DNA from 3 places in the Nonomuraea sp. NPDC059023 genome. Region 2 is predicted to be linked to each of the others. Evidence: riboswitches for the same ligand, from Rfam matches in the RefSeq annotation. Region 2 holds a riboswitch; each other region holds the start of a gene.
What was found. A riboswitch is a leader RNA that binds a small molecule or an ion and turns the genes downstream of it on or off. The one in region 2 is predicted to bind thiamine pyrophosphate.

Region 1 (2,259 bases), on a different contig from region 2:
CCTTGATCTTGTGCATGGGCACGTGGCCGGGCCCCTCGATCATGACCTGCACGTCGTGCGCGCGGGCGATCTTCGTCAGCTCGCCCAGCGTGCGCAGCTCAGCGAACTGCGCCTCGTCGTTGGCGTCGGCGATCGAGCCGGGCCGCAGGCCGTCCCCGAGCGAGAAGGCCACGTCGTAGCTCGCCAGCAGCTCGCACATCTCCTCGAAGTGCTCGTAGAGGAAGCTCTCCCGGTGGTGGGCCAGGCACCACGCCGCCATGATCGAGCCGCCGCGCGAGACGATGCCGGTCTTGCGCCGCGCGGTCAGCGGCACGTACGCCAGCCGTACCCCCGCGTGCACGGTCATGTAGTCGACGCCCTGCTCGCACTGCTCGACCAGCGTGTCCCGGTAGACCTCCCACGACAGGTCGGCCGCCACGCCGCCGACCTTCTCCAGCGCCTGGTAGATCGGGACGGTCCCGATCGGCACCGGCGCGTTCCTGATGATCCACTCGCGGGTGGTGTGAATGTTGCGGCCGGTGGACAGGTCCATCACGGTGTCGGCGCCCCACCGGGTGGCCCAGGTCATCTTCTCCACCTCCTCGGAGATCGAGGAGGCGACCGCGGAGTTGCCGATGTTGGCGTTGATCTTCACGTGGAAGTTGCGGCCGATGACCATCGGCTCGCTCTCCGGATGGTTGACGTTGGCCGGGATGATCGCCCGACCGGCCGCCACCTCCTTGCGCACGAACTCGCCGCTCACTCCTTCCCTGACCGCGACGAACTCCATCTCCTTGGTGACCACGCCCCGCCGCGCGTAGGCGAGCTGGGTCACCGGCGCCCCGGTGGCCCGCAGCGGCTTGCGCCCGTCGCCGGGGAAGACCTCGGTGTTCGCGCGGGCCCAGGCCTGCTGCTCCTTGAAGCCGTCGTCGATGGGCCGCACCTGGCGGCCGCCGTAGCGGGCGACGTCGCCGCGTTCGAGCACCCACACCTCCCGCGACCGCGGCAGGCCCCGCGTGATGTCGGGGTTGTCCGGCCCGGAGGTGTCGTACAGCTCCACCGACGTCCCGTTCGACAGGTGCACCCGCCGCATGGGGACCCGCAGATCACCGAGATGGATCTTGGAAAAGCGCGCGTCACTCATCGCGCAAACTCCCTTCGCCGGCATTACCCGGATCAGGTTCTGGCGGTCGGCGGCTGCTCCAGCCGTCCTCTCAGCCCGTTGCACCGGGCTCCCGCGTTCGGACCGCGCCACCGTACCCCGGCGACCCGGGGTACGCACAAGACCCTTTACAGCGGCGGCTCGTCGATCCGCCGCCTCTCCTCGTAGACCGTCGTCGTACGGCGCGCGTGCGGGTCCTCGTAGATCGGCTCCTCGATCACCCTGCGGGTAACGTGCATCCGGTACAGACCGAACAGCAACCCGGCCAGACCACCGATCATGAGGACGACGCCGATCACATTGATGTCAAGACCGGCGAGGTCGAACTCGACCGCCCAGGTCAGGATCGCGCCGAGCATGATGAGGATGATGCCTCCGGCGATTGTCATAATGCACCTCCAGAGGAAACACCTATCCCCATGTCGAAGAACAAACCTGTCGTCGTGATCGGGCTCATGGGCTCGGGCAAGACGACCGTCGGCAAACTGCTGGCCCGCGAGCTGGGCGTGCCGCTCAGCGACAGCGACCCGTACCTGCGCGGACGCTACGGCGCCAGCGCCGCCGAGATCGCGAAGGCGGAGGGCGCGGACGTGCTGCACCGGAGGGAGGCCGAGCACGTGCTCCACGCGCTGACCGAGCCGCCCCAGGTGATCGCGGCGGCGGCCAGCACCGTGGAGGACCCGCGGGTACGCGAGGCGCTGCGCGCGGCCTTCGTGGTCTGGCTGGACGCCCCCGACGAGATCCTGGCCCAGCGGATGCGCTCGTCCGACCACCGCCCGGAGTTCTCGCCCTCCGCCATGCGGGCGCGGCGCGGGCCGTACTTCCTGCAGCTCGCCGACCTGCGGCTCGACGTCTCCACGGCCACCCCGGAAAACACGGCGACAACCATTTACGAGGCTCTATAAATTAGGGAAATGTTCGCGAACAAACCCACCCTCGCCGGTGACCGGGTGACCCTCGTACCCGTCGGGCCCGAGCACGTCGAGGGCCTGATCGAGCTGTGCGACGACCCCGAGGTCGCCCGGCTCACGGGCTCCCACACCCACGACGGGATCTCCCCCAAGGCGGCCCTGGAGTGGTACACCACGCGACGCGACCACGAGGACCGGCTCGACCTG
Region 2 (2,259 bases):
TGAGTCGGGCAGCCGGATCTCGCCGAAGACGTGGTCGGCGGCCAGCTCGACGAGCCGGTCCTTGCTCTTGACGTGGTAGTACATGGCGGTCGCGGCCGAGTCGAGCTGGGCGCCGAGCCGCCGCATGTTCAGGCCGGCCACGCCCTCGGCGTCCAGGACCTCGACGGCGGCCAGGACGATCTGCTCCTTGGTCAGCGACATGCCGCCATCGTATTGCACTTAGTTCAACTACGTCCTACAGTTTTACTAAGTTCAAAAACGAGGAGACATCCATGAACGCCCGCATCGCCGCAGCGGTGATCCAGCTACTGACCGTGGTCCCGTTCCTGCTGGGGATCTACTCCGTGACCTTCTACGGCGCCGCCGCCCAGCGGGCCGCCGAGGCCGAGATGGCCCGCCAGAACCAGCCCCTGGAACTGCTGACCGGGAACGGCATCAGCTTCGCCGGCAGCGAGGGCCTGGCGATCGTGATCATCGTCATCCTGGTGGTCCTGGCGCTGCTCAACCTGACCGGCAGGCGGATCGGCCGGATCCTCTCCTGGATCTTCCAGCCGATCCTGCTCGTGCTCGGCGTCGTCATCATTCCCGGCCAGGTGTTCACGGCCCGCTTCCTGGAGCCGGTGCTGCCCGGCGTGGACACGCACACGCTGGTCGCCGCGGCCCTGGGCGCCATGCCCGCCTGGGCGACGACCGTCAGCTGGGCCAAGCTCGTGCTCACCACCGCCGGCTCGGTCGCCGTCGTGGTGCTGCTGATCCGGGCGGCTAAAGCCACTTCGCGGTAGGCCAGGACTCCAGTTGCCAGGCGCTGTCCCAGAACATCCACTCGAACTCCGCCGCCTTCACGAAGGCGGCCCGCATCTCCTCCAGGAGCGCCGGGTCGGCCTCGGCGGCGAGGCGGTCGGTGATCTGCTTGGCCCGCGTGACCGACGCGGCGTACTCGGGGTCGGCGTAGGTGGCGATCCAGGCGCGGTACGGATGGGTCTCGGAGCTGCGGCCCACCAGCGCGGTGCCGACGTCCTCGTAGATCCAGAAGCAGGGCAGCACCGCCGCCGCCAGCACCGGGTACGGCGCCGACAGCGCGGTGGCCTGCAGCCAGGAGGAGTAGCCGAGGGCCGTGGGCGAGGTGGGCACGCCGGTCAGGTCGGCGGCCGTCAGGCCGTACTGCTCGATGTAGCCCTCGTGGAGGGTGCGCTCGGCGGCGATGGCGTCGTGGGCGGCCTGCGACCAGAAGGCCATCTCGTCCGGGTCCGCCGCCCTGACGGCCGCGGTGGCCAGGGCCTTGGCGAACGCCTCCAGGTAGCGGGCGTCCTGGACGATGTAGAAGGCGAAGCGCTCGCGGGAGAGCGTGCCGTCGCCCAGGGCGGTGTTGAACGGATGCTCGTGGATGGCCCGCAGCAGGCCGGCGGTTTGGGTCCAGGCGTCGTCGGTGAACACGACAGTCCCTTCGCTAGTCCGAACTAGATCAGGTTCGACGGGTTTGGATCTCAGCCCTTGTCGGGCACCCCGCGTCGCGCGCTCACAGTAACAGCCGCCAATGTGGTGAGTCCCATCAGGAGGGCGCCGAACCAGAGGGCGCCGGTGATGGCCAGGTTGTCGGCCACGATCCCGCCGAACGCGGCGCCGAAGGCGATGGCCAGGTTGAAGACGGTGGTGTTCAGCGCGGTCGCCGCCTCGGCCGAGGCTCCGGCGCCCTTCAGGATCCAGGTCTGCACGGCCACGGGGGCGCCGCCGTAGGCCAGGCCCCAGATCAGCAGCAGGATCGAACCGGTCACCGGCGTGGTGCCGGCCAGCGGGAAGATCACCATGATCACGGCCAGGGTCGCGCTCAGCGTGACGACCCGGCGCCTGACGTCCCAGGACGAGCCGACGAAGGTGCCGACGACTCCGGCGACGCCGAAGCCGAGCAGGACCGGGCCGATCAGGTCGGCGGGCACGCCGGAGACGTTCTGCAGGATCGGGCTGATGAAGGTGAAGGCCGCGTACTGGCCGCTGACCACGAGGAACGTGGAGATGACGGCGGCGCGGACGACCGGATTGCGGAACTGGCGCGGCAGTTCGCGCAGGCGGACGGGGGCGGTGGCGGGAATCCTCGGCAGCAGCCACAGCAGCGCGCCGACCACCAGCAGGGCCAGCACGCCGACGGCGGCGAAGGCGACCCGCCAGTCGGTGAGCCCGCCGATGAGCGTCCCGGCCGGGACGCCGAGCACGTTCGCCGCGGTCGCACCGCCGAAGGCCAGCGAGGTGGCCCGCGCGACGTGA
Region 3 (2,259 bases), on a different contig from region 2:
GAGGAGCTTGTGGTCTTTGAGGAGTTGCTTGGCCCGCCCGATCGTGAGATCCAGGCGCGCGGCCACTTCGGGGAGAGTGAGCCACTCGCTGACGAGCTGGTCGGTCTCCCGGTCGATCTGTGCAACAGAAAGCGTCACGAAACCACAACTACCACATGGAGTGCTTGCTCAAACAACACAATCTCGTAGGGTCACATCCGGATCTACCAGGCGTTCCACATCAAGACGGGCGCCAGCCTCGATGAGACGGCGGCCCTGGACGAGGTCGCGGGGCCGGTCGGCGGCCAGCACGGCGGTGATCCGATCTTCCGCGGTCAGCCACACCGCCGACCACTTCTCCCCCTCGCGGTACACGACCCGGCCGCCCGCGGGGTGATATCCGGCGTATTGCAGCATGTGACCGAACTGCTCCGACCAGAAGTACGGCACCGGGTCGTAGACCGCCTTCTCGCCCAGCAGCGTGGCGGCGGCCACGTCGGGAGAGTTGAGCGCGGTGTCCCAGTGTTCGACGCGCATCCGGGTCTGGAACCGGCGCGACCACCAGCTGGCGCAGTCGCCGACGGCCACCACGCCGGGCAGGGAGGTACGCAGGTGCTCGTCGGTGACGACGCCGTTGTGCAGGTCGATGTCGGCGTCGGCGAGCCATTCGAGCACCGGGCGGGCGCCGATGCCGGAGACCACGACGTGCGCGGGCACGAACTCGCCGCCGACCAGCTCCACGCCGCCTTCGACGACCTCGCTGACCATCGTGTCGAGCCGCAGGTCGACGCCCTCGTACCAGGGCAGCGTGCGCGCGCCCATCTCGCCGATCGCGTGCGACAGCGGCGTGCCGGCCGCCTCGATCACGGTGACCACGCAGCCCGCCTTGCGCGCCGCGGTCGCCACCTCGGCGCCGATCCAGCCCGCGCCCACCACGGCCACCCGCGCGCCGGGCACCAGGGCGGCCCGCAGCACGTGGGCGTCGTCGAGCGTACGCAGCACCAGCTGGGGGCCCTCGCCCGGCAGCCGGATCGGCTCGGAACCCGTCGCGATCACCAGGCCGTCGTAGGGCAGCTCGCCCTCGGTGGTCTCCACCACGCCCTCACGCAGGCTCTTCGCGGCCACGCCCGGCCGGAAGTCGGTTCGCAGGGCGGCCAGGTCGGTGTCGACGAAGCTGTCGTCGCTCGTGCCCAGCAGCACCGCCTTCGACAGGGGTGGACGGTCGTAGGGCCGGTGCCGCTCCTCGCCGAGGAGAGTGATCCTTCCTTCGAACCCGCGCCCGCGCAGCGATTCGACGCTGCGTACTCCGGCCAGGCCGGCTCCCACCACCACCACGTGATCCACGGTTCCGACCATACCGGGGTCATTCGTGGGAGTGCCTGCCGAGGCCGTAGGCTGGGACCGTAAGACGCGCGGGAGTCCGGCCTTAACCGGACTGAGAGGAAGGCTTCATCGGGCCTTCGACCGCAAGACACCTGATCCGGATCATGCCGGCGTAGGGAGCGGACATGCACGTGATCGTGGGCGGCGGCGTCGTCGGGCTCAGCGTGGCCTGGCGCCTGGCCCGCTCAGGACGGCCCGTCACCGTCGTCGACCCCGCGCCCGCCTCGGGCGCCACCCACGCCGCGGCGGGGATGCTCGCGCCGGTGAGCGAGGTCACGTTCACCGAGGAGCCGTTGCTGCGCCTGGGCGCGGCCTCGCTGGCGCGCTGGCCCGCCTTCGCCGCCGAACTGATCGCCGACGCGGGCCTCGGCCCCGGGGCGCTCGACTACCGCGCCGACGGCACGCTCGACGTGGCCTTCGGCGCCGACGACCTGGCCGTCCTGGAGGAGACTGCGGGCTTCATGGAGAAGCTGGGCCTGCGGGTCGAACGGCTCAGCGGGCGCGAGTGCCGCCGCCTGGAGCCCATGCTCGCGCCGTCGGTGCGCGGCGGCCTCCTGGCGCCCGGCGACGCCTGGGTGGACCCGCGCAGGGTCGCCGGCGCGCTGCTGGCCGCCTTGGAGCGCCTCGGGGTCCCGATCGTGCGGGCGCGGGTGCGCGAGCTGCTGCGCGGCGATGAGGGCGTCCAGGGTGTACGGCTGAGCCCGGGTGACTCCGGCGGCGAGCCGTACCCAGAGCCGGATCGGGAGGAGCTGCGCGCCGAGCGGGTGGTGCTGGCGGCGGGGGCGTGGAGCGGCGCGCTGGCCCCGGTGCCGGTGCGGCCGGTGAAGGGGCAGATCCTGCGCCTGCGCTCGCAGCGGCCGCTCCTGGGCAGGTGCGTGCGGGGCACGGTGCACGGGC

Region 1: another riboswitch for thiamine pyrophosphate. It lies ahead of thiC (phosphomethylpyrimidine synthase ThiC); the one in region 2 lies ahead of tenA (thiaminase II).
Region 3: another riboswitch for thiamine pyrophosphate. It lies ahead of thiO (glycine oxidase ThiO); the one in region 2 lies ahead of tenA (thiaminase II).

Annotation. Positions count from the first base shown of each region.
Region 1 covers NZ_JBHYIO010000008.1:10,609-12,867, reverse strand. The annotation lists gene thiC (phosphomethylpyrimidine synthase ThiC) at 1-1,123, opposite strand, end outside; TPP riboswitch at 1,116-1,228, opposite strand; gene ACFWYW_RS15780 (DUF6458 family protein) at 1,270-1,530, opposite strand; gene ACFWYW_RS15775 (shikimate kinase) at 1,561-2,046, shown strand; gene ACFWYW_RS15770 (GNAT family N-acetyltransferase) at 2,056-2,259, shown strand, end outside.
Region 2 covers NZ_JBHYIO010000007.1:271,020-273,278, reverse strand. The annotation lists gene ACFWYW_RS15295 (TetR/AcrR family transcriptional regulator C-terminal domain-containing protein) at 1-201, opposite strand, end outside; gene ACFWYW_RS15290 (hypothetical protein) at 273-782, shown strand; gene tenA (thiaminase II) at 763-1,434, opposite strand; TPP riboswitch at 1,422-1,516, opposite strand; gene ACFWYW_RS15280 (MFS transporter) at 1,485-2,259, opposite strand, start outside.
Region 3 covers NZ_JBHYIO010000003.1:180,780-183,038, forward strand. The annotation lists gene ACFWYW_RS06800 (Rv2175c family DNA-binding protein) at 1-138, opposite strand, end outside; gene ACFWYW_RS06805 (NAD(P)/FAD-dependent oxidoreductase) at 169-1,323, opposite strand; TPP riboswitch at 1,382-1,498, shown strand; gene thiO (glycine oxidase ThiO) at 1,488-2,259, shown strand, end outside.